One region of the Pantoea sp. App145 genome, then DNA from elsewhere that is predicted to be linked to it. Evidence: predicted binding sites of a transcription regulator. Region 1 holds the regulator's gene; each other region holds the start of a gene.
The links. The regulator PurR, encoded in region 1, represses purine synthesis genes. The targets are predictions, from matches to a motif close to CANGCAAACGTTTGCNTG.
Positions count from the first base shown of each region.

Region 2: a site for PurR is predicted at 4,615-4,632, ahead of guaD (guanine deaminase). Genes of this name have one in related genera too.
Region 3: a site for PurR is predicted at 2,245-2,262, ahead of purM (phosphoribosylformylglycinamidine cyclo-ligase). Genes of this name have one in related genera too.

Region 1 is NZ_CP133290.1:975,334-982,842, reverse strand. It holds gene punR (DNA-binding transcriptional activator PunR) at 1-823, shown strand, start outside; gene purR (HTH-type transcriptional repressor PurR) at 820-1,845, opposite strand; gene RCF31_RS04365 (YnhF family membrane protein) at 2,131-2,220, shown strand; gene RCF31_RS04360 (C40 family peptidase) at 2,276-3,061, opposite strand; gene RCF31_RS04355 (Grx4 family monothiol glutaredoxin) at 3,429-3,761, shown strand; gene rnt (ribonuclease T) at 3,798-4,463, opposite strand; gene gloA (lactoylglutathione lyase) at 4,574-4,981, opposite strand; gene RCF31_RS04340 (alkene reductase) at 5,078-6,175, opposite strand; gene RCF31_RS04335 (TetR/AcrR family transcriptional regulator) at 6,224-6,820, opposite strand; gene eptA (phosphoethanolamine transferase EptA) at 6,860-7,509, opposite strand, start outside.
Region 2 is NZ_CP133290.1:685,408-692,916, forward strand. It holds gene RCF31_RS03080 (ABC transporter permease) at 1-685, opposite strand, end outside; gene RCF31_RS03085 (MDR family MFS transporter) at 1,007-2,467, shown strand; gene RCF31_RS03090 (DUF1161 domain-containing protein) at 2,501-2,797, opposite strand; gene RCF31_RS03095 (DUF1283 family protein) at 2,850-3,185, opposite strand; gene RCF31_RS03100 (YnfA family protein) at 3,319-3,648, shown strand; gene ydfG (bifunctional NADP-dependent 3-hydroxy acid dehydrogenase/3-hydroxypropionate dehydrogenase YdfG) at 3,676-4,422, opposite strand; gene guaD (guanine deaminase) at 4,804-6,132, shown strand; gene xdhA (xanthine dehydrogenase small subunit) at 6,129-7,509, shown strand, end outside.
Region 3 is NZ_CP133290.1:4,014,419-4,021,927, reverse strand. It holds gene hda (DnaA inactivator Hda) at 1-15, opposite strand, end outside; gene uraA (uracil permease) at 103-1,386, opposite strand; gene upp (uracil phosphoribosyltransferase) at 1,458-2,084, opposite strand; gene purM (phosphoribosylformylglycinamidine cyclo-ligase) at 2,325-3,365, shown strand; gene purN (phosphoribosylglycinamide formyltransferase) at 3,362-4,000, shown strand; gene pstB (phosphate ABC transporter ATP-binding protein PstB) at 4,101-4,868, opposite strand; gene pstA (phosphate ABC transporter permease PstA) at 4,881-6,479, opposite strand; gene RCF31_RS18545 (ABC transporter permease subunit) at 6,476-7,509, opposite strand, start outside.

The DNA.
Region 1 (7,509 bases):
CTCTGCCATCAGCTATACGGTACGCCAGCTGGAAACCTGGCTGGCCGTGCCTTTGTTTGAAAGGCAGCACCGGGAGGTGGTATTGACGGCAGCGGGTGAGCATTTCGTGCGTGAAGGCCGGAGTGTTATCAAAAAAATGCTGGCAACCCGACGCCAGTGCCAGCAACTGGCTAACGGCTGGCGTGGTCAGTTGAGTATCGCGGTTGACTGTATCGTTAAACCGCAGCGTACCCGGCAACTGGTAAAGGATTTCTACCGTCACTTCCCGGATATGGAGCTGATTATCAGCTATGAAGTGTTCAACGGGGTCTGGGATGCGCTGGCTGATGGACGGGTCGATGTGGCGATTGGGGCCACCCAAGCCATTCCGGTCGGTGGGCGTTTCGCCTTCCAGGATATGGGCGCGCTGAACTGGCGTTGCGTGGTCAGTCCCGGGCATCCCCTGACAAAAAGTACCCAGCTGGATGAAGAAACCTTACGGACGTGGCCTTCGCTGGTGCTGGAGGATACGTCGCGGGCGCTGCCGCGGCGTATGACCTGGACGCTGGATAACCAGCGGCGTCTGGTGGTACCGGAGTGGGAAACCGGGATGGATTGCCTGCGGGCAGGTTTGTGCGTGGGCATGGTGCCGGGCCATTTAGCCCGGCGACTGCTGGATAGTGGCGAGTTAACCGAACTGACGCTGCCTGCGCCTTTCCCGGAGAGTCCCTGCTGCGTCAGCTGGTCGGAACAACGCGCTTCACCGGCATTAAGCTGGCTGCTGGATTATCTGGGCGATGCTGAAACGCTCAACCATGAGTGGTTGAGCGAAACGATAGCTTAGCGACGATAATCGCGGAACGGGCCGTCAGCGACTGAGCGGCGTTCAATCAATGTTGGCTGCACTTCGATGGTCTGCGGCTCTTCGCGTTTACTGGTGATGCGATCGAGCAGCATTTCCAGTGCTTTTTCTCCCAGCTGCGCTTTCGGCTGATGAACGGTCGTCAGCGCTGGGGTGAAATACCGGGCGTTGCGCACGTTGTCATAGCCAATCACCGAAATATCCTGTGGCACACGCAGCCCCATTTCATCGGCGGCACAAATCGCGCCCATCGCCATGATATCGCCGCCACAAAACACCGCCGTCGGACGTTGTTTCTGGTTGAGGATCTGCTGCATCGCCTGATAACCGGATTCTGGTTCGAAGTCGCCCTGCACAATCCATTCCGGACGAACGGTAATACCGGCTTCATGCAGTGCCTGCATAAAACCAGCATGACGACCGCCGCCAGTGTTGCGCTCCATCTGGCCGGGGATGGCACCAATGTCGCGATGTCCACGTTCAATCAGGTAACGTCCCGCAAGATAGCCGCCCTGGAAGGCGTTATCCTGCACGGTATCGGTGAAATCACCGCGAGACTCGCCCCAGTCCATCACCACCATCGGAATATTGCGGTTCTCTTCCAGCATGGTGAGCAGGTCGTCCGGATATTCGGAACACATCACCAATAAACCGTCGACGCGCTTTTGCGCCATCATCGAGAGATAAGCACGCTGCTTTTGCAGATCGTTATGCGCATTGCCGAGAATCAGCGTGTAGCCGCGGTCGAAACAGTGGTTTTCTACCGCTTCGATGATTTCCGCGAAATAGGGGGCTTCGCTGGAGGTGGCGAGCAATCCCAGTGTTTTGGTGTGGTTGACCTTCAGGCTACGCGCCACGGCGCTGGGCGAGTAGTGCAGTTCTTTGATCGCTTCCCATACGGCGTTACGCGTCTCTTCCGCGACAAAACGCGTCTTGTTGATGACATGCGAAACCGTGGTGGTGGAGACACCGGCGCGTTTCGCCACATCTTTAATTGTTGCCATGAAAATGGTACTCCCGGGCTTATCGCAACTTACTGATAAGTATATTGTTAAACGTTTGCGTCTGCTAATGGTTTTGCGCCCCAATTTTTGGGGCAAATGGCGAAGAAAAAGGCGTTAACTCTGAGTCTAAATCACTTTAACAGGCCACAAACACAGCGTGCGCAAAATCTGTTGCGCAACGAAAGGCGGCGATTCTAGCAAGCTGACGCGGATAACACGAGATTTTTGCCGGGGGCTGTGCGAAAATTACATTAACCCTTCAATTAATGTGACTAAGGAGTTGTGATGAGTACAGACCTGAAACTCGCGCTGGGTACTACCGTTGGCGCGCTGTTAATGATCATCGTGTTCAGCTTCACCGCGATCCTTCATTAATAAAAAAGCCGGACCTGAAATTTCAGTGTCCGGCTTTTTATTGCGCGGTGACCGCTTAGCGAATGGTTTTTGGCGTCATCATGCGGCGTGCACCGACATAATGCTTCTGCCAGTAATCTTCACCTAATGCGCTAATCTGAATATCTTTACCGGTACGCGGTGACTGAATAAACTTGCCGTTGCCAAGGTAAACACCCACATGGTCAGCGGTACCGCGATGGTTAATGCGGAAGAACACCAAATCTCCTTTCTCCAGCATATCGCGTTTAATCGGTGCCGCATCACGCAGGTGATACATTTCGTTAGCGGTGCGTGGGAATTTGTATTTCACCAGGTCTTTATAGGCATACCACACCAGACCACTGCAATCGAAACCGGTATGTGGTGAAGTACCACCCCACTGGTAGGGTTTACCGATCTGACCCATTAATTTGTTCATCGCCGTTTCACGCGCCTTTTGATAGCGCTGCCGGTGTGATTTGCTCATCCTGATGGTGGTGAGGTCGCTGGCGTCATCCTGCTCAGATGTGACTTTCGCCACGCGCTGATGACCATATTTTTTGATCGGCGACTTCAGCAGGGTTTTTCTGCGGGTAGTTTTGTGCAGCGCAGTTTCGGTTTTGGTGGGTTTCTTCAGTCTTAACTTATGAACACTGCTGGTAAGGCGTGATTTTTTGGTGCTGGTCTTGACCGGGCGTCGTTTACGGCGCTCATCTTCGCGTGCACTTTTTTTCTCTGCATTATGCAAACTGGCATTGATGGGCGCATGCGGTGACGCAGAAGCCACATTAAAAAACAGTTGGGCGAAAGCCAGCATAAAAAGCGTAATAAGTAAACGCATAGTCCGGTTACAGGTTAAGCAGTCTGCGATAAAACAGCCTGCGGCAAGTTAGAAAAATCTGATCAATGATCAGCGCCGGAATTGATTCTAATCCACTTTTTTTCCAAAAGGTAAGGCATTTTTCGATTAATCTGTTACCAGATGGTATCTGGGGCAAAAATGAGCGATTTCAGCCGGTTAACGCAGCATAATTATTGCCAATTATTAATCGGTTCATGCTTGCTAATGATATGAAAATGTTATTTGTTGCGCTGGAACTTAACAAACATGGCGATTAAGGTCGCTGAGAAGCAAAATCCCGTTTTCAGTGCGGGGGTGAAGTCGCTACAATAAACAAACACGAAGTGAGGAATTAAGGAAGGCAAAAATGAGTACTGTTGAAAAAATTCAGCGCCAGATCGCAGAAAACCCGATCCTGCTGTATATGAAAGGTTCGCCGAAACTGCCAAGCTGCGGTTTCTCTGCGCAGGCGGTGCAGGCTCTGTCTGCCTGTGGTGAGCGCTTCGCGTATGTTGATATCCTGCAAAACCCGGATATCCGTGCTGAATTGCCGAAATATGCCAACTGGCCAACGTTCCCGCAGCTGTGGGTCGATGGCGAGCTGGTCGGTGGTTGCGACATCATCGTTGAGATGTTCCAGCGTGGTGAGCTGCAACCGCTGATTAAAGAAACTGCTGAGAAGTATAAAGAAGCAGAATAATTGCAAAGGCCGACGCATCGTCGGCCTTTCTTTTGGTCATTCTGCGTCGTCTTCCGACACATCGTCACTGAATGCGACCGGCCAGCCGCCAAGGCGCTTCCAGCGATTGACCAGTTCGCAAAACAGCGTCGCGGTTTGTTCAGTGTCATACAAGGCAGAATGCGCCTGGGTACTATCGAAATCCATACCTGCCGCTTTACAGGCTTTTGCCAGCACCGTCTGACCTAGCACCAGGCCGCTTAACGCTGCGGTATCAAAAGTGGCAAAGGGATGGAATGGGTTGCGCTTCAGACCGACACGTTCGGCTGCCGCCATAAGAAAGCCATGATCAAAGGTGGCGTTATGCGCCACGATAATCGCGCGATTGCAGTGACTGTCCTTTGTGCCTTTACGCACCATCTTAAAAATTGCATGCAGCGCTTCATATTCGCTCACCGCGCCACGGAGCGGGTTGCTGGGATCAATCCCGGTAAACGCCAGTGCATCCGGGTTAAGAACCGCACCTTCAAAGGGTTCAACGTGAAAATGCAGCGTTTCGTCGCGATGCAACCAGCCGTCTTCATCCATTTTGAGTGTGGTGGCGGCAATTTCCAGCAGGGCATCGGTTTTGGCATTAAAACCGGCCGTTTCGACGTCGATCACCACGGGATAAAAACCGCGAAAGCGTTGATGGAGAGCGTTTAAGTCGTTCGATTCAGACATCAGGATCTCATAGCAATAAATGGGGCAGCGCGCATTATGGCAAAAATTGCGGGAGGGTGCAGCAGGAGAGAGGAGCGCCAGCCCGTAAATACCCAGGCTGGCAGGCAGGCTTAGTTGCCGATGCCGTGTCCGGCGTGTTTGTTTTCGATCAGTTCGATTTTGTAGCCATCCGGATCTTCGACAAACGCAATCACCGTGGTGCCGCCTTTAACCGGGCCAGCTTCACGGGTCACTTTACCACCGACATTGCGGATGCGGTCACAGGTGGCCGCAACATCATCGACGCCCAGTGCAATGTGTCCGTAGGCGTTGCCGAGATCATAGCTCTCGACGCCCCAGTTATAGGTCAGCTCAATCACGGCACCTTCGCTTTCTTCGGTATAGCCAACAAAAGCCAGGGTGTACTTATATTCGGTGTTTTCGCTCTGACGCAGCAGGCGCATGCCCAGCACACGTGTGTAAAAATCGATGGAACGCTGCAAATCGCCAACGCGTAACATGGTGTGAAGTAAACGCATAACATCCTCTTTTAACAAGCACAAAGGCTAAGTATAGCGAGTTAACGCTCTGAAGAAACAGCATTGCCGCACATCCGGTGCGGCAATCAAACTTTCTTATAACGTCGGGTAATCGGTATAACCTTCGGCACCGCCACCGTAGAAGGTTTCCGGACGCTGCGGATTCAGCGGCGCATCCTGTTGCAGGCGAGCCACCAGATCCGGGTTGGCGATAAAATCACGACCAAACGCCACGGCATCAATCAGGCCACGCTGAATCAGGTTATCCGCTTTTTCAACGGTGTAGGCTCCCGCACCGATGATCACCCCAGGGAACAACGCGCGTACTTTCTCACGGAAAGCGTCGCTATAAGGCTGACCACCCGCCCAGTCTGGCTCTGACAGGTGCAGATAAGCCAGTTTACGTTTGCCTAATTCCGAGATGTACCACAGTGCGGCGGCTTCTTCATCCGCGCCATTTTCCAGATTCTGGAAAGCACCAATCGGTGAAATGCGAATACCGATGCGATCGGCAGACCAGTTAGCAATCGCCGCATCTACCACTTCGAGTGCGAAACGACCACGTTTGGCAATCGAACCGCCGTACTCGTCTGTACGCTGGTTGGAGCCAGGGGCGAGGAACTGATGCATCAGATAACCGTGCGCCGAATGCAGTTCCAGCAAATCAAAGTCTGCTTCGCGTGCGTTGGCTGCAGCCTGGCCAAAATCCGCCACGATCTGCTGAATTTCTGCCACGCTGAGTTCACGCGGAACGGAGGTATCTTCACGGTACACGGTGCCATCGGTGTGCCGCAGTGAGGTACGGGTACCGGCAGCCAGAGCAGAAGGGGCGACCGGCGGCAGACCATCTGGCTGCACGCTATTATGGGAGATACGCCCGGTATGCCACAGTTGCACCGCGCTGTGTCCGCCCGCGCCGTGAATGGCCTCGTTGATGACTTTCCACGCGGCGATTTGCTGCTGGGTGTGCAGCCCCGGCGCACCGGCATAACCTTTCGCCTGGAAAGAAATCTGGGTCGCTTCCGTGATGATCAACCCGGCGCTGGCACGTTGCTGATAATACTCGGCCATCAGTGGGGTGGGGATATCGCCTGGCTCAATGCTGCGCAGACGCGTCAGAGGGGCCATGAAAACACGGTTAGGCACGGTAATCGCACCCACTTTCAGGGGGGAAAACAGCTGTTTACTCGCCATGATGACTCCTGTATTAGACCGGTCGTCTAGAAACTGCGGTTTTTAAAATCAGTGGCTGGTCAGCCACTGTTCAATGGTTTCGAGCGCCAGACGAATCGGGCCTGGCTCCCGTGAGATCTTGCTTTGCAGGCTGGCGCCCAGCCACAAAAGATAGCAACGTTGTGCCAGCTGTTGCGGGGTTTGCCCATACAACAACGCCTGTTCAGCTGCCACGTCATTGAGACAGCGGGCATAGGCATTAATCACCGCCGTTGCGCCATGTTGCAACGCATCCCGCATCGGTTCTGACAGGTCGCACACCTCGGCGGACAGCTTCACCCCGAGACAACCCATGATATGGCCTTGTTCGATAAATAAACGTTCCGCCGAACGAAAGTGTTGCAGGAAACGCTCACGTGCTGTGGCACCAGGCTGATTGAGTTGCTGCTCAATCATCTGCAAATGATGGACAAAATAGCGCTCCAGCAGGGCCACACCGAAGGCTTCTTTCGAGCGGAAGTAGTGATAAAACGAGCCTTTCGGCACTTCCGCCAGCGTCAGCATTTCGCTGAGGCCCATCCCGGTAAAACCGCGTTGCAAACACAGCTGCTCGCCGGTAGCGAGCAGATGTTCACGGGTTTCGTTGCGTTGCAGAGTCTTGTTCATGGACAGCAGAGTAGTAGACCGATCGGTCTAATGCAATCTTTAGCTGGCTGCCTGGCACGATCTGATCATATCCAGTTGCGGCTGATATTCGCGGGTCTGGATGTTGAACATGCCGAGCAGAGTATGAAACAGATTGTCCTGTGACACCGGCTGATCGGCGGCCTGCTGACGTAAACACCCCTGATTAATATGGTATGTGGCGGCGTAGCCCGGCGACATCCACATCAGCAACGGGATATGAGTTTGCTGTGAGGGGGCAAACATATAGGGAGCACCGTGCAGATACATGCCATGTTCACCCAGCGATTCACCGTGGTCAGAAAGATAAACCATCGCCACATTGAAGCGATCGCTCAAACCTTTGAGTTTATCAATGGTGCGGCTCAGCATATCGTCGGTGTACAGCAGCGAATTGTCATAGGTATTCACCAGCGCCTGGTGGTCACAATCCTGGATCTGATTGCTGTCACAGGTTGGGGTAAAACGACGGAATTCAGCAGGATAGCGCTGATAATAAGCCGGGCCGTGGCTACCCATCTGATGTAGCACGATAATGCCGTCGTTATGCAGGCTGCCAATGTAGTTGTCCAGATTGTGCAGCAGGACATCATCAAGACAAAAACCGTCATGACAATATTGCGGCAGGTTCCACAGGGTCATATCAGTATGCGGGACACGATCGCAGGCAC
Region 2 (7,509 bases), 290 kb from region 1:
CCACTGCGGCAAGCAGCATATCGAGAATCAGCGCGAACAGGGCGGTTGCCGCTGCACCGAGGATCAGCGTTGGGAAATCGTTGAGATAGATGCCCGGAAAAATCAGCTCGCCGTAGCTGCTGGCACCAATCAAAAACGCCAGTGGTGCCGTGCCAACATTGATGGCGGTGGCAATCCGTACCCCGGCGAGGATCACCGGCAGCGCATTGGGGATTTCCACCTGGCGTAAACGCTGAAATTTGGTCATGCCAATACCGTTGGCGGCTTCGAGCAGCGAAGGGGGCACCGCGCTCAGTCCAGCAAAGGTATTCCGCACGATAGGCAGCAGAGAGGCGAGGAACAGCGCAATTAACGCCGGGCGATCGCCGATGCCGACAATCACCATCGCCAGGGCCAGCACGGCCAGTGGCGGCAACGTGTTGCCGACGTTGAAAATCTGCATCACGTACTCGGCCCAGCGCCGGGCAAACGGACGGCTTAGCAAAATGCCGCTGGGAATGCCGACCAGCAGCGCGAAGAACATCGACCAGAACACCAAAAACAGATGCTGTTGCCCAAGGTAGATTAAATCCACCCGACGGGCACGCAGCGTATCCAGCCCGAGTCCCCAGACCAGCAGCCCAACCACCACCAAAATGGCAAGCACTGCCAACCCGGCTCGTCGGGCAAGCGATGCGTTTTGCATAGCGTGCTTCTCCCTGAATCATAAAAGCGTTGAAAAAATTAAGATTGCAGATAAAACGACTTCTTAATGTCACTTTTCCAGTGAAAACCGGGAAAGGGGTTTTAGACCTATAGCAACCTAAAACGAAACATGCCAGTTTTCAGGGGAAAATCAGACAGATAGAAAAAGGGGAAAAAATGGGTTCAGCCCGCATGAAATCAGGCAATTTATGACAATAAAAAAAATTCATCGAATTGTGTGACAATGTCACAACAGGGCGCACGCAGAGGAAATTGACGACGGCAAATTTCGTCTAGCCTTGAGACAAAGGAAGGTAAAAAAATGACTGAGAGCGCAGAAATACAAACGGGAAACCGCCACTGGATCCTCGTAGCCTGCATGCTGGCTATGTTTATGGCGGCAATTGAGGTCACCATTGTGGCGACGGCGATGCCCACCATCATTGCCGATCTGGGCGGCTTCTCGCAGTTTGGCTGGGTTTTCTCCATTTATCTGCTCACCCAGGCGGTGACGGTGCCGCTTTACGGGCGGCTGGCAGATATGTGGGGCCGAAAAACGCTATTTTTTGTTGGCGTTTCGCTGTTCCTGATCGGTTCGGTGCTGTGTGGTTTTGCCCACAGCATGACATGGCTGATTCTGTTCCGTGCTTTTCAGGGGCTGGGGGCGGGAGCCATCATGCCGCTAACCACCACCATCGTCGCGGACATCTACTCGCCGCGCGAACGCGCCAATGTGCAGGGCTGGCTCTCCAGCGTCTGGGGAGTGGCGGCAATACTCGGCCCGCTGAGCGGCGCCTGGCTGGTGCAGCACTTCAGTTGGGCGGTGATTTTCTGGGTCAACGTGCCGATTGGGTTGATTTCCATGCTGCTGCTGGCGCGATTCCTTCCCGCACGTGAACAACAACAATCTTGTGCATTGAACATCACCGGCTGCGCCTGGCTAATGCTAAGCGTCAGCGCGTTACTGATCGCCCTGTTGCAGGCAGAAGTGCTTGGCTACTGGTTGCTGTTTTTCGTGCTGATGGCGTTTATCGCCGCGTTTTTCCTCAAACGTCATGAGCAACGCGCGGCGGCACCCCTGTTCCCGCTGGCCATCTGGCGCAGCCGGTTAATTGTGGCGGGCAATGCGGGCAATCTGATTATCGGGGCAGCGATGATGGGGATCAGCGCTTTCCTGCCCACCTGGATTCAGGGCATTACCGGTGGCACACCGTTACAGGCGGGCAGTGCGCTGGCGATGATGTCGATTGGCTGGCCACTCGCCAGCACCCTGAGTGGGCGTCTGATGCTGATGACCTCTTACCGCTTTACCGCCCAGTTGGGAGCGCTATTGTTAATTGCCGGTAGTGCGTTATTGCTGCTGTTGCGCGCCGACAGCAGCATTTTGCAGGCTGGACTCACCGCTTTTGTCATCGGCACGGGCATGGGGATGACCAGCACCACCTTCCTGGTTTCGGTACAAAACCATGCGCATTACGAGATTCGCGGTATCTGTACCGCGTCGATTATGTTTAGCAGGATGCTGGGTTCGGCGATTGGGACGGCGCTGATGGGGGCGGTGCTGAATTATAACCTGATGCTACGGCTGCCGCAGGCTAGCGATCCGATGCAAAAAATCATGTCGCATGATAGCCGCCAGGCATTGCCACACGGAACATTGCAGGAGTGGATAGCCCAGATCGCCAGTTCGTTGCAATGGGTGTTTGTGGTGGCGCTGCTGATTGCCAGCCTGACACTGTGGATTGCGTGGTTGATGCCGCATCAGCGACCGGAGAATGAGTAGCGGCGTGAAAAGCCGCGCCGCTACAGGGTATGTTTACTGTGAAGATGAATCCTGTGAGCTGCCCGCAGCATTGGGTTCGTTGCTGTCAGCGTCGTGGTTCAGCTTTTTGTAGACAATTTTCTGACTGTCGTTTTCGCAATGGCCCACAACCTGGCCACCGGCCTGGTCGGCCTGATCGTTCGCGACGATATCCAGGGTGAAATCTGACTCGGCTACGCCGTTACTGATGATTTTTTTGCTGATATCTGCTTTTACGCTTTCACAGGAGGCCTGTGCCAGCATCGGCAATGCCAGCAGGGACAACAATACAACGGCTACACGTTTATTCATCACACACTCCTTTGGTTTTTATTCCCTTGATGACTATAGCAGCATCAGCGGCTTATGGGGCGACCGGGCGACCGGTGCGACGATCCAGACAGCGCAGGGTATTAGGTTCCCAGTAGGCGTTGACGTTATAGCTTTTTTCACAGGAGTCGCGGGTATCAAACGCTTTGTCAGCTTTATCGAACTCTTTTTCGACGCGGGTGTTGACCTTGTTGCGCAGGTTGCGGGTGTCATTCCATTGTTCTTTACTCTGACGTGCCGCCTCATTGCTGGCAGCGCTGTTGCCGTTTTCAATGATCAGCTTATCCGTCTGCGCGGAAGCCATAGGGGCAGCCAGCAGTACGCTGGAGGTCAGCACCGCAGCCAGTAGTGCGGGAAACAGTTTTTTCATCATCTTTTCCTTCAGTTAACGCCAGCACAGCCGCGATGGTGGCTGTAACAACAATGGTCGCTAGTATATCATCGCTGCTTCTTTACTCACCAGCGGTGAGGCATTTGTTGAGACTTCTGAGAGACTTTTTATGCTGGTTAAAACCGCACTGTTGTTCTTTTTCACTGCCATCGCGGAAATTGTTGGCTGCTTTCTGCCGTGGCTGTGGCTGAAGAAGGGGGCGACGGCATGGCTGCTGCTACCGGCCGCGGCCAGCCTGATGCTATTTGTCTGGTTGCTGACGTTACACCCGGCGGCGAGTGGGCGCGTCTATGCCGCCTACGGTGGTGTGTATGTGATGACGGCGCTGATTTGGCTGCGGGTGGTTGATGGGGTAAAACTCAGCCCGTGGGACTGGGCAGGGGGCCTGATAGCCTTAAGTGGCATGCTGATTATTGTGGCTGGCTGGGGTAGTGAAGCGTAGCGGCGCGATAAATCGCGCCGCTACGATTTATTCTTTATGAACCTTCAGACCGGCCAGTGTTTGTGTCACCGGCATCATCTCCAGCGTATTGATATTGACGTGCTTCGGCAGCGTCGCGACCCAATACACCGCTTCGGTGACATCTTCGGCTGTCAGTGCGGTGGTGCCTTCATACACTTTATCCGCTTTGCCATCGTCGCCTTTAAAACGGACATTGGAAAACTCGGTACCGCCTACCAGACCTGGTTCGATATCCGTCACACGCAGCGCGGTGCCGTGCAAATCGGTACGCAGATTCAGGCTGAACTGACGCACGAAGGCTTTGGTCGCACCATAAACGTTGCCCCCTAAGTACGGCCAGCTACCGGCAATTGAGCCGATATTGATAATATGACCGACGTTGCGTTCCACCATGGCTGGCAGCAACGCGCGCGTCATATACACCAAACCTTTGTTATTGGTGTCGATCATATTTTCCCAGTCTTCAATATTGGCCTTGTGTGCTGGCTCTACGCCTAACGCCAGACCGGCATTGTTAACCAGCACATCAATATTGCGCCATTCGGCAGGCAGGGCGGCGATAGCCTCCTCGATGGCCGCGCGGTTACGCACGTCCAGCTGAACGGTATACAGATTGTCGCCCTGCTCGTCTTTCAGTGCCTGCAGGCGTTCAGCGCGGCGTCCGCTGGCGATCACTTTATGACCGGTAGCAATGAAGCGGCGGGTGATACTTTGACCAAAACCGGCGGTCGCGCCGGTAACAAAAATAATCATCTCACTGTTCCTTAAACAATTTCAGGTTCCAGACCACACCTTAGCATTAACCCTGATTTTCTGCCCATGAAGAGTGGTGACTGAATTTATCATGCACAATGATGGCGCAGGCCTGCACCACGATGACACACGTCACTCTCACACCAATCGCACCAAAAAGGCCAGTTGTTAAATCGCAACCGATTGCGACCCCAGGCAACCGGTTGCGCATTCGGTTGCCTGGGGTTCGCAACACAAAAACACGAAAATAAACGCAACTCATTGTAAATTAGAATAAAAATAACAAATCTGCGTTGGCATGTTGTTTGCAATCTGCATAAAAGGCCGTCACCTGCCATAACAAAGAGAAAGCCGGGTGCTTTCTCAATTAAGGAACATTTTATGCCTTTTGCATCCGAAACCACACTGCGGGCCAGCTTTTTTGACTTTACCGCCCTGGCTAGTCAGCCTGACACCATAGCCGATCAGGCTCGTTACCTCGAAGATGGGGTACTGACACTGCGCGACGGCAAAGTCGTCAGCCTGGAAAGTTGGGAAACTGCGCAGACACATATCAATCTCGCCAACCTGACCGACCTGCGTGGCAAACTGATCGTGCCGGGTTTTATCGACACCCATATCCATTATCCACAGACCGAGATGATCGGCGCATTTGGTGAGCAGTTGCTGGAATGGCTGAATCAATACACCTTTCCGGTAGAAAGCCAATATCACTGCCCCGACCACGCCGCGCAGATGTCGGCATTTTTTCTACACCAGCTGCTGGCGAATGGCACCACTACCGCGCTGGTGTTCGGAACGGTGCATCCACAATCGGTCGATGCCTTATTTAGCGCTGCGGAGCAACTCAATATGCGCCTGATCGCTGGAAAAGTGATGATGGATCGCAACGCGCCGGCTTATCTGACGGAAACGCCGCAAGCCAGCTACCTGCAAACCCGTGACCTGATTAAGCGCTGGCACAATCGCGGGCGGTTAAGTTATGCGCTGACACCGCGTTTTGCCCCTACATCATCGCCTCAGTTGCTGGAAAAAGTGAGCCAGCTGCGTGCGGAATTTCCCGATACCTGGCTGCATACCCACCTGAGCGAAAATCCGCAGGAAATTGCCTGGGTGAAAGAGTTATTCCCGGAGCACGAAGGCTATCTTGATGTCTATCACCAGCACCAGCTCACCGGGAAACGCAGCGTGTTTGCCCACTGCCTGCATCTGGAAGACCATGAATGGCAGTGCCTGCACGACACCGATTCGTCGATAGCCTTTTGTCCAACCTCCAACCTGTTTCTCGGCAGCGGATTATTTAACATCAAACGCTGCTGGCAACAGGGGGTGCGTATGGGGATTGGCACTGATGTCGGTGCTGGTACCACCTTCAATCTGCTCCAGACGCTGGGCGAAGCCTATAAAGTTGGCCAGCTGCAACGCTACAAACTCAGCGCCTGTGAAGCCTTCTACCACGCAACGCTGGGTGGGGCGCATGCGCTCGATCTTGATCATGCCATCGGCAATTTCAATCCCGGTAAAGAGGCGGATTTCGTGGTACTTGACCCGGCAGTATCAGCTTTACAGCAACTGCGCTATGCCAACAGCAAAGATATCTGGGAAAAACTGTTTGTGCTGATGACGCTGGGTGACGATCGCAACATCGCCCAGACCTGGGTTAATGGTCAGCCCGTCTGGCAACGTGACAGCGGGGTGAAAGCTGCATGATTCAGTTTCTGCTTAATAACCGTCTGGTGACCGAGCATGCCCTCGATCCCAATCTCACCGTGCTGAATTATCTGCGTAATCACCAGCAACGACGTGGCACCAAAGAAGGCTGCGCCTCAGGCGACTGTGGTGCCTGTACCGTGACGCTGGGCAAGGTAGTGGATGGTCGTATGCACTATGAAACGGTAAACAGCTGCCTGACGCTGGTCAGCAGCTTGCAGGGAAAACAGTTGATCACCGTGGAAGACCTGCGCCAGGGGAACGATCTGCACCCGGTGCAGCAGGCGATGGTTGATTGTCACGGCTCACAATGCGGCTACTGCACGCCGGGATTTGTCATGTCGTTATTTACCTTACAGAAAAACAGTAACGGCTGGGATCGGCATCAGGCAGAGCAGGCTCTGGCGGGGAATCTGTGCCGTTGCACCGGTTACCGTCCGATAATGGATGCGGCGCAGCAGGCCTGCGCACAGCCAGCCAGTGATAACTTCAGCCAGAGCGAGGCCAGTCTGGTGCAGCGCTTACAGGCGTTGGTCAGCAATGAAGTGCAGGTGCTGGACGCCAATGGTAGCCGGTGTTTTGTCCCTAAAACGGTGGAGCAACTGGCGGCGTTGTATCAGCAGCATCCGCAAGCGCGTTTGCTGGCGGGTGGCACCGATCTCAGCTTACAAATCACCCAGCAGTATCAGCGTATCCCGCTGTTAATCGCGCTGGAGCAGGTAGCGGAGCTGAAGACCTGTCTTGAGGATGATGAAAGCTGGCGTCTCGGCGCGGGGGCATCACTGCATCATTGTTATCAGTTTTTGGCGTCGCGCATTCCGGCATTCAGTGCCATGCTGGAGCGTTTCGCTTCACTGCAAATCCGCAATCAGGGGACGCTCGGTGGCAATATCGGTAATGCCTCACCGATTGGCGATGCCGCGCCAATGCTGCTGGCGCTTAGCGCCCGGCTGGAATTACAGCAGGGGGGGCATTGTCGTGAAGTGGAGCTTGAACAGTTTTTCACCGGTTATCGCCAGACGGTGTTACAACCGGGCGAGTTTATCCGCGCCATCATCATCCCCCGTGTGACAGTGTCACCTGATTTTGTTGCCTGGAAAGTGTCAAAACGCCTGGATGACGATATTTCCGCCATCTTTGCCGCCATCAATATCCAACTGGAAAACGGTACGGTGCAGCGTGTGCGTATGGCCTTTGGTGGCATGGCAGCCACACCCAAACGTGCATTACATGCTGAGGCTACGCTCGCCGGTGCGCCTTTTAATCTGGCCACCATTGAAACTGCCTGCGCTGCCCTGAGCCATGATTTTCAGCCACTGAGCGACTTCCGCGCCAGCGCGGCTTATCGCCTGCAAGTAGCGCGTAATCTGTTGCGGC
Region 3 (7,509 bases), 1.3 Mb from region 1:
CGTGTTCAGAAGCACCTCAGGGTATGAACGGGCAGAAAACCGGGCAAGTTTATCATGATCCTTGCCAGAGATGAACCGGGCTTCCCTGCCCGGCAAAGACGCTTAGGATTCGCGTTGTTCTTCAGCGTCCAGTACCACTTCTTCCGGGCGTAACAGGCTGATTACGCGGAAGATCAGGCTGAGGGCCACACCGACGATGGTCGCCAGCGCCATACCTTTCAGCTCGGCAGCACCGATATGGACTTTCGCGCCACTGACACCGATGATCAGGATCACCGAGGTAAGGATCAGGTTCTGTGCTTTGTTGTAATCCACTTTGGATTCAATCAACACACGGATACCGGAGGCACCGATCACCCCGTACAGCAGCAAAGAGACACCGCCCATCACCGGCACCGGGATCGCCTGAATCGCCGCCGCCAGTTTACCGACGCAGGACAGCAGAATCGCCAGGATCGCCGCGCCGCCGATCACCCAGGTACTGTAGACACGGGTAATCGCCATCACGCCAATGTTTTCACCGTAGGTAGTGTTAGGCGTCGAACCGAAGAAACCGGAGATCATGGTAGAGAGACCATTAGCAAACATCGAGCGATGCAGGCCCGGATCGCGGATCAGATCTTTTTTGACGATATTCGCCGTCACCACCAGGTGACCAACGTGCTCGGCAATCACCACCAGCGCCGCAGGCAGAATGGTCAGCATCGCTGCCCACTCGAAGCGTGGCGTGTAGAAGGTTGGCAACGCGAACCAGGACGCATTCACCACCGAAGACCAGTTGACGATCCCCATAAATGAAGAGAGCGCGTAGCCCACCAGCACGCCAATCAGAATCGGGATGATGGCGAAGAACCCCCGGAACAGTACCGAACCGAAAACGGTAACGCCGAGCGTGACCATCGAGATAAACACGGTGGTGCCATCCGGTGAGGTACCCTCAGCGGGCAGCAGTCCGGCCATATTGGCCGCCACGCCTGCCAGTTCCAGGCCGATAACCGCAACAATTGCGCCCATCGCTGCTGGTGGGAACATCACGTCCAACCAGCCGGTACCGGCTTTTTTCACTATCAGCGCCACCACACAGAACAGGAAGCCGCAGAGGATAAAGCCCCCCAGCGCCACTTCATAGCCCAGCGGCAGCAGCAGCAACACCGGTGAAATAAAAGCAAAGCTGGAGCCGAGATAGGCCGGAATTTTGCCTTTACAGATAAACAGGTACAACAGCGTACCGACACCGTTAAACAGCAACACCGTGGCCGGGTTGATGTGGAACAAAATCGGCACCAGCACCGTTGCACCAAACATAGCAAACAGATGTTGCAGGCTGAGTGGAATGGTTTTGAGTAGCGGCGGTCGTTCGTTAACGCCGATGGCGCGACGAGTCATTCAGTTATCCCCTTGAGTTGTGTGGTGCTTTTTTGCCAAAAAAAAGCCGACTCTCTGGCCGGCTGCTTTATTTATTTGGTTCCGAAAATCTTGTCACCGGCATCGCCGAGACCAGGAATAATGTAGCCCTTCTCGTTCAGGCCTTTATCAATAGACGCGGTGTACAGTTCCACATCCGGGTGCGCTTTTTCCAGCGCGGCAATCCCTTCCGGTGCCGCTACCAGCACCAGCACCTTGATGCTGTTACAACCGGCTTTTTTCAGCAGGTCGATGGTGGCGATCATTGATCCACCGGTCGCCAGCATCGGGTCAACCACCAGCGCCATGCGTTCTTCAATGTTGGAAACCAGTTTCTGGAAGTACGGCACCGGCTCGAGGGTTTCTTCATCACGATAGACACCCACCACGCTGATACGCGCGCTTGGTACGTGCTCCAGCACCCCTTCCATCATGCCCAGACCGGCGCGCAGAATTGGCACCACGGTAATTTTTTTGCCTTTGATTTGTTCGATTTCTACCGGGCCATTCCAGCCTTCGATGGTAACGCGTTCGGTTGCCAGGTCGGCAGTGGCTTCATAGGTCAACAGGCTACCCACTTCCGAGGCCAGTTCGCGGAATCGCTTGGTGCTGACATCATGCTCACGCATCAGGCCCAGTTTATGTTTGACCAGCGGGTGTTTGACTTCCACGATCTTCATGAGTGTTCTCCCGGAATTGTGTTGAGCGAAAAAAAATCGCCGGATTATACCGCCTTTTTTCCGCGACGCCATATGTCATTGGTCAAGACAACGCCCTGCTCCCTCCGGGATTAAGGATTAGCGAAAAAGCGGTACTGTGCAAAGGCGGCGTGAGATGGGACTCGCAAACGTTTGCCTGCGCTGGTAGAATTACGCCGCTTTATTTTAACCACCAACCGCAACTCGCGTGGGGATTCCGCAGTGACCGACAAGACCTCTCTCAGCTACAAAGACGCCGGTGTAGATATTGACGCTGGTAACGCTCTGGTTGACCGTATCAAAGGCGTAGTGAAAAAGACCCGCCGCCCGGAAGTGATGGGTGGACTGGGTGGCTTTGGCGCGCTTTGTGCGCTGCCGCAGAAATACCGCGAGCCAGTGCTGGTTTCCGGCACCGACGGCGTCGGCACCAAGCTGCGTCTGGCGATGGATCTGAAGCGCCATGACAGCATCGGTATCGATCTGGTGGCGATGTGCGTGAATGACCTGGTGGTACAAGGCGCTGAGCCGCTGTTCTTCCTCGACTACTATGCAACCGGCAAGCTGGATGTAGATACCGCTTCATCGGTCATCACCGGTATCGCAGAAGGTTGTCTGCAATCGGGTTGTGCGCTGGTCGGCGGTGAAACCGCTGAAATGCCAGGCATGTACCATGGCGAAGATTACGACGTGGCCGGTTTCTGCGTTGGCGTGGTGGAAAAATCAGAAATCATCGACGGCTCGAAAGTGCAGGATGGCGATGTACTGATTGCGCTGGGTTCCAGCGGTCCGCACTCCAACGGTTATTCGCTGGTGCGTAAAATCCTCCAGGTGAGCCAGACCGATCCGGAAAGCAAACAGCTGGAAGGTAAATCGCTGGCCGATCATCTGCTGGCCCCGACCCGTATCTACGTGAAAAACATCCTCAGCCTGATCGAACAGGTTGATGTGCACGCGATTGCGCACCTCACCGGTGGCGGCTTCTGGGAAAACATTCCGCGCGTACTGCCGGACAACACCCAGGCGGTGCTGGAAGAGAGCAGCTGGCAGTGGCCAGCGGTGTTCGGCTGGCTGCAGCAGGCAGGTAACGTTAGCCGTCATGAAATGTACCGCACCTTTAACTGCGGCGTGGGTATGGTGATTGCGCTGAGCGCGGCAGAAGCCGACAAAGCGATTCAGCTGATGACCGACGCAGGCGAGCAGGCATGGAAAATCGGTGTGATCAAAGCTTCTGCTGCCGAAGAGCGTGTGGTCATCAACCCATGAAGAAACTGGTTGTACTGATTTCCGGTAACGGGAGCAATCTTCAGTCCATCCTCGACGCCTGCGCAAGCGGGCGGATTAACGGCAGCGTGGCTGCCGTTTTCAGTAATAAAGCCTCGGCCATGGGTTTAACGCGCGCGCAGGAAGCGGGTGTCGCGACCCATACGCTGGCCGCCAGTGAATTTGCCGACCGTGACGCCTTCGATCGCCAGCTGATGCAGGAGATTGATGCTTACGCTCCGGATCTGGTGGTGCTGGCGGGCTACATGCGTATTCTCAGCCAGGCGTTTGTTGCGCATTACCACGATCGTCTGGTCAACATCCATCCCTCCCTGCTGCCGAAGTATCCCGGCCTGCACACTCATCGTCAGGCGCTGGAGAATGGCGACGAGGAACACGGCACCTCAGTGCATTTCGTCACGGATGAGCTGGATGGCGGGCCGATTATTTTGCAGGCGCGCGTACCGGTGTTTGCGGATGATACGGAAGATGAAGTCACCGCCCGCGTGCAGCATCAGGAGCATGCGATTTATCCGCTGGTGATCAGCTGGTTTGTCGATGGACGCTTGCAGATGCGCGAGGGTGCCGCCTGGCTGGATGGCCAACCGTTGCCGCCACAGGGTTATGCCCACGATTGATCCCGTACCCAATACGACTTCGCGCGATAAATCGCGCCGCTACAGTATTCGCAACCTTTTGTAGCGGCGCGATTTATCGCGCAATATTTTAGGTTTTCCCTTACCCAAACCGTCCCGTAATGTAATCTTCGGTGCGCCGTGTTTTCGGCGTGGTGAAGATGCGGTCAGTTTCATCAAACTCCACCAGCTGGCCATGGTGCATAAACGCGGTGTAATCCGACACGCGCGCTGCCTGCTGCATATTGTGCGTCACCAGCACCAGCGTGAAATGCTGCTTCAGCGTGCTCATCAACTCTTCAATCACCAGTGTAGAGATCGGGTCCAGCGCCGAGGTCGGCTCGTCCAGCAACAGGACTTCCGGTTCGATGGCAATGGCGCGCGCAATCACCAGCCGCTGCTGCTGTCCGGTGGAGAGGGTTAAGGCACTTTGCCCCAATTGATCCTTCACCTCACCCCACAGCGCCGCCGCACGCAGCGCATTTTCGCAGGCTTCATTCAGCACCCGACGATCGCGCACGCCCTGCAAGCGCAGACCATAAACCACGTTTTCATAAATTGATTTAGGGAACGGATTCGGGCGCTGAAACACCATGCCAACACGCCGCCGCAGCGCAGCCAGATCCTGTTCCGGTTGCATAATGGCATGCTGCCCCAACAGGATCTCACCTTCCACCCGGCAGCGATCAATCACATCATTCATGCGATTAAAGCAGCGCAACAGCGTCGATTTGCCGCAGCCGGAGGGGCCAATCAGCGCCGTGATGCGATTCTTCGGCAGTTGCAGGGCAATGTTGTTCAGCGCCTGGCGTTCGCCATACCATAGCGAAAGCTGATTAACCTCAAGAGCGATGTCGTAATCGGGCGTCATGTGTAAAACCTTTTAATGCGTCATAAGCCGGTAACGCTCACGCAGACGGTGGCGCAACGCCATCGCCAGCAAATTGAGCGACAGGATGATCACCACCAGCAACAGAGCGGTGGCGTAAACCAGGGGGCGATCAGCGTCGATATTCGGGCTCTGGAAGGCCAGATCGTAAATCTGAAAACCGAGGTGCATAAATTTGCGGTCAAGGTGCAGATAAGGAAACACTGCGTCTACTGGCAGTTCCGGTACCATCTTCACCACCCCGACCAGCATCAGCGGGGCAGTTTCCCCGGCAGCACGCGCCACCGCCAGAATCAACCCCGTCAGCATCGCCGGAACCGCCATCGGCAGTACCACGCGCCACAGGGTTTCGGCCTGCGTCGCCCCCAACGCCAGCGAACCTTGTCGCAGGCTATCCGGGATACGGGACAGACCTTCTTCCGTGGCGACGATCACCACCGGCAGCGTCAGCAGCGCCAGCGTCAACGCCGCCCACAGCAGACCGGGGGTACCAAATGTCGGGTTGGGCAAGGCGCGCGCGTAAAATATCTGGTCAATGGTGCCGCCAATCAGCCAGACAAAAAAGCCCAGACCAAACACGCCATAAACAATCGAGGGAACCCCCGCCAGATTCACCACCGCAATCCGCACCAGCCGGGTCAGCGCGTTGCGCCCGGCGTATTCATGCAGCCAGACCGCCGCCACCACACCGAGTGGCATGACGATAACCGACATCAGCAACACCATCAGCACCGTACCAAAAATCGCCGGAAAGGCGCCGCTTTCGCTCTCGCCTGCCGCCGGGTTATCGCTGACAAATTGCCATAACTGGCTGAGAAAGTGCTGCATTTTCTGGCCGAGGCTCATGTTATTCGGATACCAGGTCGCGACAATTTGCGCCAGCGGGATCAGATGGTCCTGCCCCTGCACATCGCGCAACACCAGCACATCACGGTGGCTGGCGCTTTGCAACTGCGCCAGCTGGCTGCCCAGCGCAGCGAAGTTCCGTTGCAAAGCGGCGCTGTTGGCGTCGTATTCAGACTGACGCTGCGCGCTAAACTCCCCATTCTGCTGTTGCCTCTCAGCCTGCCGTTGCAGATTTTCCAGCTGGGCATTGAGGCGCGCCATTTCGATACGGCGAATATGGCTGGCCTGCCGCAGCTGCCCGTGGATCTGTTGCAAACGCTGGTGCAGCAACGCATCACGGTCGCGCGCCGTCAGCACTTCATTATCTTCACGCAGCTCAATAAACCAGCCGTAGGCATTCCCGCCGCTGCGACGTTGCAGCACTATCACATCCGCAGGCCTGCGGGTTTTCGCCCGGCTCTGGCTGTCAATCACGCGAAAATCAGGAGGGGAAAAATCACGATTACCGGTTTTCACCCAATAACGCCAGCCGCTGTCATGCCGCTGTCGTTGCAGGGTTTCCCCCAGCACCATCACCGGATCGCCCTCAGGTGGCTGGAACAGATATTGATCGACCGGCTGCGGCCAGAAGGCACGCATCCCCTGCCACGCCAGTAAGCCAATCAGCAGGGTAAAAGCCAGTAAACATACGGCCACAGCACCGGCAGTCAGCCAACGCCAGCGATCATTTTGGCGCATTGCCTTCATCCCTGTCCCTCATGCTGGCTGTAGCGCTGTCGCAGGCGCTGACGGATCACTTCCGCCACCGTGTTAATGATTAAGGTAAATATCAGCAGAATCAGCGCACTGAGAAACAGAATGCGATAATGGGCGCTGCCCGCTGCCGCTTCCGGCATTTCAATAGCGATATTGGCGGAAAGCGCACGTAATCCGGCAAATAACCCGCCTTCACTCACCGGGGTGTTACCGGTTGCCATCAGCACGATCATGGTTTCCCCCAGGGCCCGACCAAAACCAATCATCAGTGCGGCAAAAATCCCGGCCGAAGCACCGGGCAAGATCACACGCGTCAGGGTCTGCCACGGCGTAGCCCCCAGCGCCAGCGAGCCTTGCCCCAGTGAGACCGGCACGCTGAATAACGCATCTTCCGATAAGGTAAAAATCAGGGGTACCAGCGCAAATGCCATCGCCAGCGCAGCCACCAGCAGGTTGCGCTGTTCATAATGAGCCAGCCGTTCCCCCATCGCGGGCCAGAAATGGGTTGGCAGCCAGAGCGTCAGCAACGTCACCGCCAGCAGAATCGGCAGCAACAGCAGCACTTCATAACCAGGCTGACGCCAGCGCGCAGGCAGCCGCGGGCTGAGCACTCCGCATAACAACAACGTGGCCGCCAGTATCAGCGGCAGCAGTAACACGCCAATCAACGCATTGCTGATATGCGGTGCCAGCCACACCCCGGCAATCAGGCCGATGACCACGCTCGGCAGCGCACCCATCATCTCAATGCCCGGTTTCACCCAACGGCGCAGGCCCGGTGTCATAAACCAGGCGGTGTACATCGCCGCAGCCAGCGCCAGTGGGGTGGCAAACAACAGCGCCAGGCTGGCGGCCTTCAGGGTGCCAATAATCATCGGTATCAGGCTGAATTTGGCCTGATAGCTGTCCCCCGCCGCCGTGGATTGCCACACCCAATCCGGCTGTGGATAGTTTTCATACCAGATTTTCTGCCACAGGTTGCGCCAGCTAAAGTCAGGCCAGGGATCGTCAAGGCGCAGAC